DNA from 2 places in the Comamonas terrigena NBRC 13299 genome. Region 2 is predicted to be linked to the other one. Evidence: predicted binding sites of a transcription regulator. Region 2 holds the regulator's gene; the other holds the start of a gene.
What was found. Region 2 encodes FNR, which switches genes on or off when oxygen is low (the NO sensors DNR and NnrR bind a similar motif). Its sites were predicted from a motif close to TTGATNNNNATCAA; they were not measured.
Positions count from the first base shown of each region.

Region 1: the regulator FNR is predicted to act here: its motif matches at 2,885-2,898, upstream of CT3_RS00315 (universal stress protein).

Region 1 covers NZ_AP019749.1:77,624-82,602, forward strand. Annotated here, with positions in the region: gene CT3_RS00300 (D-amino acid dehydrogenase) at 1-500, opposite strand, end outside; gene CT3_RS00305 (LysR family transcriptional regulator ArgP) at 597-1,520, shown strand; gene CT3_RS00310 (TetR/AcrR family transcriptional regulator) at 1,593-2,276, shown strand; gene CT3_RS00315 (universal stress protein) at 2,406-2,828, opposite strand; gene CT3_RS00320 (metallophosphoesterase) at 2,935-3,789, opposite strand; gene CT3_RS00325 (LysR family transcriptional regulator) at 3,835-4,803, opposite strand; gene CT3_RS00330 (hypothetical protein) at 4,933-4,979, shown strand, end outside.
Region 2 covers NZ_AP019749.1:3,302,478-3,307,456, reverse strand. Annotated here, with positions in the region: gene CT3_RS15150 (DUF349 domain-containing protein) at 1-1,639, shown strand, start outside; gene CT3_RS15145 (hypothetical protein) at 1,812-2,072, shown strand; gene fnr (fumarate/nitrate reduction transcriptional regulator Fnr) at 2,243-2,965, opposite strand; gene hemN (oxygen-independent coproporphyrinogen III oxidase) at 3,173-4,555, shown strand; gene CT3_RS15130 (sulfite exporter TauE/SafE family protein) at 4,559-4,979, shown strand, end outside.

The sequences.
Region 1 (4,979 bases), 1.4 Mb from region 2:
ACCAGCTGGCGCTGCACGCCGTGCTGGCGCATGATTTCCACCGCCTCGCCGGCCTCCTCGAAGGCCTGGGCGCTGGAGTAGAAGTGCGCAATGCCGCGCTCCAGCCGGTGGTAGCTGATGCCGGTCTCCGCCACCATCTGCTGCAGGGCGGTGTGGCTGTAGGCGCCCAGGGCCACGATCTGCTGCACATTGCGGGCGAAGGCGCGGTCGTTGCACTGGCCCAGGAATTGCAGCGCCCAACGCCACTGCTGCCAGTCCAGCTGGGGACGGAACAGCAGCGGCGCCTGCGCGTCGAACATCCACTTCAGCGCCTTCAACGGGGCTTCGCGGTTGGCCCAGGGTTCGCAGTAGCTAACCGAGATCTGGCCAGCGTTGGCGAAGCTGGTCTCCTGCGCTGCCTCGGCCTGGCGGTCGATGACGATCACGTCGTGGCCACGGGCACGCAGGTGCCATGCGGTGCTGATGCCGATGATGCCGGCGCCGAGGATGATGGTTTTCATGGAGCGCAGTGTGGTGTGCCACCCGCAGGACGCCAAGCCGGATTACATTCCTTGTGAATCCATAAGCGCAGCTAATACAACGCAGGAGAAGACGCGATGCAGCATTGGGACCCGGTGGCCTTGGAGTGCTTGGCCGCCATTGTGGAAACGGGTGGGTTCGAGAAGGCCGCGCAGCGCCTGCATGTCACGCAGTCGGCCGTCTCGCAGCGCCTGCGGGCGCTGGAGGAGCAGGCCGGATCGGTACTGGTGGTGCGCAGCCGGCCCCTGCGGCCCACGCGCGCCGGGCAGTTGCTGCTCAAGCATGCCCAGCAGTTGCGCCTGCTGCGGGCCGATCTGGCGCGCGACATGCAGACCCTGGCGCCCCACACGGCCGGCTCCGGCGCCGGGGTGGGCCTGGCCGTCGCGGTCAATGCCGACAGCATTGCCACCTGGGCCCTGGAGGCGCTGACGCCGCTGGTGCGCGCAGGGATTGCGCTGGAAGTGATCACGGACGACCAGGATTTCACCCAGGAATGGCTGCGTTCCGGCGAGGTGCTGGGCTGCGTGACCACCTTGCGCCAGCCGCTGCAGGGCTGCCGTGTGCAGCCGCTGGGCGCCATGCGCTATCTGGCCGTGGCAGCGCCGGAGTACGCGGCCGCCCACCTGCCGCAGGGGCTGAACGCCCACAACTTCCACCGTGTGCCGTTTCTGTGCTTCAACCGCAAGGACGATATGCAAAGCGAGTTCGTGGCGCGCCTGCTGGGCCTGTCCCAGGTGGTGCTGAACAGCCTTTACCTGCCCAATTCCGAAGCCCAGGTGCGGGCGGTGGAGGCCGGCTGGGGCGTGGGCGTGCTGCCGGAACTGCTGGTGCGCGACCGTCTGTCACATGGGCGGCTGGTCGACGTCGCGCCGGGTACGATGCTATCCATCGACCTGTACTGGCATTGCTGGAACCTGGACTCCAGCCTGCTGCGCCAATTGACGGACACCCTGCTCCAAGGCGCAAAAGTGAACCTCAAAGACAATTGTTCAGAAAGGTGAGCCGTTGTCTGACTGATGGCAAACAGGTCCGGTGTTAATTTCGATCCATATGTAACAAATATTAATCTGACCGTGTCCAATCGACCGTCCTTCAGCCACGTCTCCTTCCGGGACATGATGCACAGGGCCCGCAAGGAAGCCATCCTGGAAGAGTGCACCCGCTTGCTCAGCGAGCGGGGCTATGACGCCATGACGCTGGACCAGGTGGCCGAAGCCGCCGGTATGGCCAAGGCCGTGCTGTACAAACATTTCAAAGGCAAGGAAGACCTGTGCTGTGAAGTCATGGTGCGGGGTCTGGAACGTGCCCAGGGGTTCCTGGACGGCCTGCCCGCCCGCATGGTGGCCAGTCAGCGGCTGCAGGCCTTTGTGCGCTGGGTGCTGCAGGCCCAGCTGAACTCCGATGCACCGCTGCTGGCCGAGCGCAAGTCCGAAATCCGCCATGCGCTCAAGGCCTCGGAACCCTACCAGCTGGCGCTGCAGGGCCTGAGCACGCGCCTGGAAGAATGGATTGTGCAGGCGCAGGAAGCCGGTCATATCCACCCCGGCTGGCCCCTGCTGGTGGCCCGTCAGATGCTGATGACCCGCGCCGTCGATCCCATGGTGGACGCGCTGATGCACACCCAGGCCTACAGCCACGACGAAGTGGTGGAGTGGTGCGTCAAGACCTGCATGGCCACGCTGCATGCCTCACCGGAATACCTGCCGCTGTCCCAGAAGGCCAAACCGGCCAAGAAGAGCATGCTGGCCGTGGGCTGACTGCGCAGCGGCAGCCGCAGCTTTCGCCGCGGCAGGGGTTCCCGCCCACAAAAAAACCGGCCTCCGAGGGACCGGTTTTTTTGTGGTGCACGGCCCGGAGGCAACTCCGGCCATGCAGGGGCAGGCGCCTCAGCGAATCAGCATCACCGGGACGTCGCAGTTGGCCAGCACCTGGGTGCTGACCGAACCCATCACCAACTTGCCCAGCGCGCCGTGGCCGTGGGTGCCCATGATGATCAGGTCGTACTTGCCTTCCACGGCTTCCTTGGCAATGGCCTCGCCGGCGGGGCCCACCTTGGCGATGCGCGTGGGCTGGACGTTGTGGCGGGCCAGGAATTCACACACCGGATCCAGCACCTTGGCCGACTCTTCGGCGTAGTAGGCGTCCACGGTTTCCTTGCCCAGGGCGGCGCGGGCGCGGGGGGGCAGAGCCGACTGCACCGTGATCGCACTGTAGGCATGGGTGCCGGCAGTGAGCTCTTCGTGCGTGGTCATGTAGGCCAGCATTTTCTTGGTGTAGGGGCTGCCATCGACAGCAAGCAGAATCTTCATGATGGTTTCTCCATGAGTGAACAGGCACAGGTTATTGCGGGTTGCTGCTTGTTGTCTTGACGCATGTCATGTTTTTTGAAAGCGGAGGCCCTGCGCCTGCAATGCATCATAGAGCCAAGCTTTGCGCGGGGTGGAATTTGTCCTGCTCTCCCTTGCGCGCATAGCCCAGCGGGTTGGCATGCACGCGGCACTGCCAGGCGCTGCCATCGGCCCGCAGGCCCTGGGCGGTGTAGTCCACCGGGGTGTGCAGATGCCCGTGCAGCCACAGCTGGGCACAGGGCAGCAGATCGTCCAGCGCATTGCAGAAGCCCGCCGTGCCGGGCACCATGCCATAGCGGGGGTCGCTGCTGCGCAGGCTGGGGGCGAAATGGGTCACGGCCACGGTAGGACCGTCAAAAGGCTGGGCCAGGGCCGTGCGCAGCCATTCCTGGCACACCAGCGCCTGCTCGCGCATGGGGGCCGCCAGAAACGGTTCGCCGTGGCGGGTGCCACCGGTTTTCTGCAGGTAGAAGTTGGCCGCACGAAAGGACTTGTCGCGCAGCTTCAGCAGCCGGCCCACGTCACCGGCCTGCACCTGGTCGTCCAGCAGGGCGATGGCGTCATAGTCGGTCCACAGCGTGGTGCCGACAAAGCGCACGCCGTCCAGCACTGCGGTGTCGCGCTCCAGCCAGATCAGCCCCAGCCGGTCGCAGATGCGGCGCAGCCGGGCGTGCGCCGCATCCCAGTCCTGGGCGTCGTACTCATGGTTGCCGGGGACAAACACCACCGGGCATGGCCAGCCGGCGTACTGCGGCAGCGGGGAAAAGCGTTCCAGGCCGAAACAGTCGTCCTGCAGCAGGCTGCCGTCCTGGTAGGAGCCGATATCGCCGGCCAGCACCAGCACATCGGCGTCGGCGGCGGGTTCCGGAACAAACTGCGGATGCACTTCCAAGTGCAGGTCGGACAAAAGCTGGATGCGCATGGAGCGCTATTGTCCCGGAATGTCGCACCGCGCCGTTGCGGCGGGTCACAGCGGATGCTGCAATGCCAGCGCCTGCTGTGCGGCCCGGCCCAAGGCCTGCACCATCCAGTCGTAGGCCGGTCGGTTGGGGCCGCGCTTGTGCCACAGCGCATCCACATGCACGGCCATCACGTCCAGCGGCAGCTTGGCAATGTGCAGCTCCTCGGCCATGTGGCTGATGGGCACGAAGTGGCGCGGCATCACCGTCACCAGATCGGTCTGCGCCACCACGCGGGCCGCGGTGCCGTACTGGTTCACCGTCAGCGCGATGTGGCGCTTCTTGCCCAGCGAGGCCAGGGCTTCGTCGATGAAGCCCCAGGCCCGGCCGGAGAAGCTGACCAGCGCATGGCGCGCGGCGCAGTAGCGCTCCAGCGTCAAAGGCTGGCGCGACAGCGGGTGGTCGCGGCGCATGGCGGCCACGTACTGGCCGTCATACAGGCGCCGGCTTTCGTAGGCCACCAGGGCGCCGGACTGGGCGCGGGCCGTCAGATCGGCCAGTACGGCCGGAAAGTTGCCGATGGCCAGATCGGCGGTTTCCTCGTCCAGCAGGCTGCGCGGGTCGCGCGTGGTCAGCGGCAGGATGCGCACCGTCACGCCGGGCGCCTCCACCTCCAGGATCTCCAGCAGGTGCGGAATCAGCGTGCCCGCGGTGGCGTCGGCCATCACCAGCACCAGCGTGGTCTTGGCGGTGGCGGGGTCAAAGCGTTCAGGCGCCAGGTTGTCGGCCAGGCTGGCCAGCGCTTCGCGCACCACGGGCCACAGCGCCTGGGCGCGGGGCGTGGGCTGCACGCCCTGGCCGTGGCGTACCAGCAACTCGTCGCCCATGGCATCGCGCAGGCGGCGCATGGCGTTGCTGACGGCGGGCTGGGTGATGGCCAGGTTTTCGGCGGCGCGGGTCAGGCTGCGTTCGGACATGACCTCGTCGAACACGCGCAGCAGGTTCAGGTCCAGGGTGCGGAAGTTAAGCGGTGTCATGGCGTTGTCATCACTGATGTGAATACTGTAGATTCAAAATATAAATTTGAACAAGCATGGGGTAAACCCTATAGTTCTTCCATCGCCCAGCATTTCGCCACAAGCGATGTTCCCAGGGGTTTTACTGCCATGAGCAATTTCATCTACAACTCTTACTGTGTCGTGCACCCCGGTGC
Region 2 (4,979 bases):
CAAGACCGCCGCCATCGCCGGTCTGCGCGCCGCACTGCGCCAGCATGGCCGTGCACTGGATGCCGAAGTGATCCAGCAGATGGACGCGCTGCTGGTGCAGGCTGGCGACGCCCGTGGCTGGAAGCCCCAGGCCGTGGATGCCGAACGGGAAGCCCTGATTGCCAAGGCCAAGGGCCTGGTGGATCGCCCCGAAGGCCAGACCCTGGGTGGCCGCAAGGTCCAGGAAACGCTGCGCCAGCTGCGCGAACAATGGAAGCTGCTGGACCAGGGCGCGGTGCCCAACCACGGTCTGTGGAAGCAGTTCGATGAAGCCTGCAACACCGCCTACAAGCTGGTCGAAGGCTGGCTGGACAAGTTGCGCACCGAATCGGCCCAGCACAAGGCGTCGCGCACCACGCTGATCGAGGAACTGCGTGCCTGGGGGCAGTCCGTCAAGGACTCCAAGGACTGGAAGGGCATGGCCCGCAGCCTGCGCCAGTTTTCCGAACGCTGGCGCGAAGGTGGCCATGTGGGCGAGAAGCTGTATGCCGAGCTGCAACAGCAATGGCGCCAGGCCATCAACGAAGCCGAAGCCCCGCTGCAGCAGGCCCAGAAGGACAGCCTGCAGCGCCGCCAGGCCATGATCGAGGAAGCCCAGGCATTGGGCGCAGCCCCGGCCCTGCAGATCGCCGCCATCAAGGCGCTGCAGCAGCGCTGGCAGGCCGAAGCCCAGGAAGTGCCGGTGGACCGCCGCCAGGAACAGAAGCTGTGGGATGCCTTCCGCAAGCCGTTGGACGAGGCTTTCAGCCGCAAGCCGGCCGAGCGCGGTGAGCGCGGCAGCCGTGCCGTCAATCTGGAATCGCTCAGCGCCCACGACCGTGCGGTGCTGGAAGCCTCGCAGCAGCTGGAAGCCGCCAATGCCGAAGGCGATGCGCAGAAGATCCGCGCCGCCCTGACCGCGCTGGAAGAAGCCCTGCGTGCCGCCCCTGCGGCCGAAGCCGCCCAGCCAGCCGCTGCGGCCGCACCGGCTGCGCCGGTGGCGACCGACCGCCCGGTGAAGGCTGTGCGTGGCGACGACCGCCCCGGCATGCGCAAGGAAGCCCCGGCCGCGGCGGCTGGTGGCCGCAAGCCCGGCCCCCGCCAGGACCGTGGTGACCGCGGCGATCGTGGTGACCGTTTCGAGCGCCCGGCCCGTGGCCCACGCCTGGGGGATGCGGCTTTCCGCGCCCAGCGTGAAGCCCAGGAACACGCCCAGTCTGCGCTGCGCAAGCTGACGGCACAGGCCCATGGCGAAGCCCTGACCCAGCTGATGGAGGCCTGGTCCAAGCGCGACGCGGCCCTGGTGCCGCCCGCGCAGGAACTGGGCAAGCTGAGCAATGCTTCCCGCAACAGCTGGCATGCCGCCGTGGGCGCTGCCGCCAAGGGCGAGGCAGCCGAGTCGCTGCTGCGCCTGGAAATGGCTGCCGACGTGCCCACACCGGCCGACCAGCTGTCTGCACGCCGTGCACTGCAGCTGCAGCTGCTGACCAACCGCAAGGCCACGGACCCCCGCACCACCTGGGAGCAGGATGTGGCGGCGGTGCTGGCTGCGGAGCGCAGCGACAGCGCGGCCCAGCGCCTGCAAAGCGCACTCAAGGCCTTGCTGCGCGGCAGCAAGTAAACCGGGCGCCAGCGCAGGGCCTGCGGTCCCTGCGCTGCAGCCGTAGCAAGCCAGCCTACCGGCTGGCTTTTTTTATGCCTTTTTCAGGGTTTGTGGGGACGCTGCAGGCCGTGACGCGGCAGACAGAGGCTCGCACAATGGGGCATCTGCCTGCCACAACAAGGAGAGACCCATGCTGTTGCGTCGCTGGATGTGGATTGCCTGGCCCGCCTTTCTGGCCGCCGGGGTGATGGAGATGCTGGTGTTTGCCGTGGTCGACCCGCTGGAAATGCAGTGGCTGTCGGCCTATGGCGAGGTGTCGCGCCTGGGCGTGTGCACGGTGGCCTTCTTCCTGTTCTGGGCCATCATCATGATGGCATCGGCCATGACCAGCCTGCTGGCGCTGTCCCCGCAGGAGCTCAATGCCCGGGAGCGCCGCGTCCCGTCGCTATAAGCGGGCTCTGTGAAGTGGGGGGAGGGGGAGTTCTCCTCCTGGGCTGTGCGGGCAGGCCCGCGCAATGCCGAAATACAGGAATGCCGTGGTGCGGCAAGGCCGGGGCGCCATGAAAAAAGCCTCCGGAAGGAGGCTGGGGTGCTGGATCCGCGCTGCGGTGGCGGGCGCGCTTATTCGCAGGCGTGCTGGCTGTTGACGATGCGCTTGAGGCCTTCGGTGTCCAGGATGCGCACATGGCGCTGCTTCACTTCGACCAAGCCTTCCTCGACAAACTTCGAGAAGGTGCGGCTGACCGTTTCCAGCTTCAGGCCGAGGTAGCTGCCGATCTCTTCGCGCGTCATGCGCAGCACCAGCTCGGAAGACGAGAAGCCCCGGGTGTGCAGGCGCTGCACCAGGTTCAGCACAAAGGCGGCCAGGCGCTCTTCGGCACGCATGCTGCCCAGCAGCAGCATCACGCCGTGTTCGCGCACGATCTCGCGGCTCATCACCTTGTGCACATGCGACTGCAGGGCCGTCACTTCGCGCGACAGCTCTTCCAGGCGGTCGAACGGCATGACGCAGACTTCGGCGTCTTCCAGGGCCACGGTATCGCAGGTGTGGTGGTCGTGCACGATCCCGTCCAGGCCAATGATCTCGCCCGCCATCTGAAAACCTGTCACCTGGTCACGGCCATCTTCCGTGGCCACGCAGGTCTTGAAGAACCCGGTGCGGATGGCATAGAGCGCCGTGAAGTCTTCGCCATTACGGAACAAGGTGCTGCCCCGTTTGATTTTGCGACGCGTGGCCACAATATCGTCAATACGGTGCAACTGCTGCTCATTCAAGCCTGTGGGCATGCACAGTTCGCGCAGATTGCAGTTGGAGCAGGTGACTTTGATAGGGGGTGGTGTCATGGCACTGACGCCTTGGGCTCCCGCTGAACGGGCCATTGGACGTAACGCAGAAAGGTTATCGGGCTGGGAGGCGAGAGAGGGGGTGCTCAGTTGTGCGAATGATATGAATCAATTGTCTCAGGAATGGTATTTGAATGTCTTGATTTGCATCAAGGCTGATTTTCCCGGGGTGCGGCACAGTGCTGGGCAGCACCTAAGGAATATTCAATGACAGCAGTAACGCCGGAGCTTTTGCGTCGGTACGACGTGCCTGGGCCCCGTTATACCTCTTATCCCACCGCAGATCGCTTTATTGAAGCATTTGGTCAGGATGATTATGTGTTGGCGCTGGAACAGCGCAAGCACCATTCTGCGGCCAAGGCGCTTCCCATGTCACTGTATGTGCATGTGCCTTTCTGTGAGGCCCTGTGCTACTACTGCGCGTGCAACAAGATCATCACCAAGCACCATGAACGCGCGCAGACCTATCTGCAGTACCTGGAAAAAGAGGTGGCTCTGCAGGTGGCGCATTGTGGCAAGGGACAGGCGGTCAGCCAGCTGCACCTGGGCGGCGGTTCTCCCACCTTTCTGTCCGATGCCGAGCTGACCCAGCTGATGGACACGCTGCGCGCCAACTTCAGTTTTGAAGCGGTGGGCGAATATTCCATCGAAGTCGATCCCCGCACCGTCACCCGCGAACGTCTGGCCCACCTGGCGCAGCTGGGCTTCAACCGCCTGAGCTTCGGGGTGCAGGATTTCGACCCCGATGTGCAAAAGGCGGTGCACCGCGAGCAGCCGGCCGAGCAGGTCTTTGATCTGGTGCAGGCGGCGCGCGAGCTGGGTTTCCATTCGGTCAACGTGGACCTGATCTATGGCCTGCCCAAGCAGACCGCGGCATCGTTCCAGCGCACCCTGGAACAGGTGTGCCAGCTGCGGCCGGACCGGATTGCGCTGTATGCCTACGCGCATCTGCCGGAGCGCTTCAAGCCACAGCGCCGCATTGCGCAGGAAGACCTGCCGGAGGCTTCGGACAAGCTGTCCATGCTCTCGGGCTCCATCGATGCCTTCATGCAGGCCGGCTATGTCTATGTGGGCATGGACCACTTCGCACTGCCGGAAGATGCGCTGGCCATTGCCAAGCGGCAAGGACGGCTGCACCGCAACTTCCAGGGCTACAGCACGCAGCCGGACTGCGACCTGATTGCCCTGGGGGTGTCTGCCATCGGCCGCGTGGGCGCCACCTACAGCCAGAACGCCAAGACCCTGGAAGAGTATTACGACTTCCTCGACCAGGGCCGGCTGCCCGTGGTGCGGGGTTTGGCGCTGGGGCGCGACGACCTGGTGCGGCGCGCCGTCATCATGTCGCTGATGTGCCAGGGCGAAGTGCTGTTCGAGCCCATGAGCCAGTCTTGGCTGCTGGACTTCCAGCGCTACTTCGCGGCCGAGCTGGAAATGCTGGCCCAGCAGCAGGAGCAGGGCCTGGTGGTGATCGACGACGACGGCATCAAGGTCACGCCCATGGGCTGGTTCTTTGTGCGCGGCGTGGCCATGACGTTTGACCGGCATTTGCAGGCCGGCAAGAACCGGGCGCGCTTTTCCAGGATCATCTAGCCCATGTGGCTGTCGTTGCTTGGAACCGCTTTCTTCATGGGGCTCGTGGGTGGGCCCCATTGTCTTGCGATGTGCGCCGCACCCTGTGCGGCCATCGTCTCGCCGCTGCGCAGCGGGGGGCGGGTGGTGTCCATCCAGCCTGAAGGGGCTTCGGCGCAGCCGCCGGAGGCGGCCAATGCCGGGCGCTGGCTGGGCTTCCATGTCGGCCGCCTGATGGGCTATGCCGCCCTGGGCGGCGTGGCGGCCTATGCCATGGAGACGGTGGCCTGGTTCTCCGACCGCACCTCCGCCCTGCATCCGCTGTGGGTGCTGCTGCACCTGGCCGCATTGGCATGGGGTCTGATGCTGCTGCTGCAGGCCCGTCAGCCGCAATGGGTGGAGTCCGGCGGGCGCAAGCTCTGGAGCAAGGTGCAGCACGGTGTGC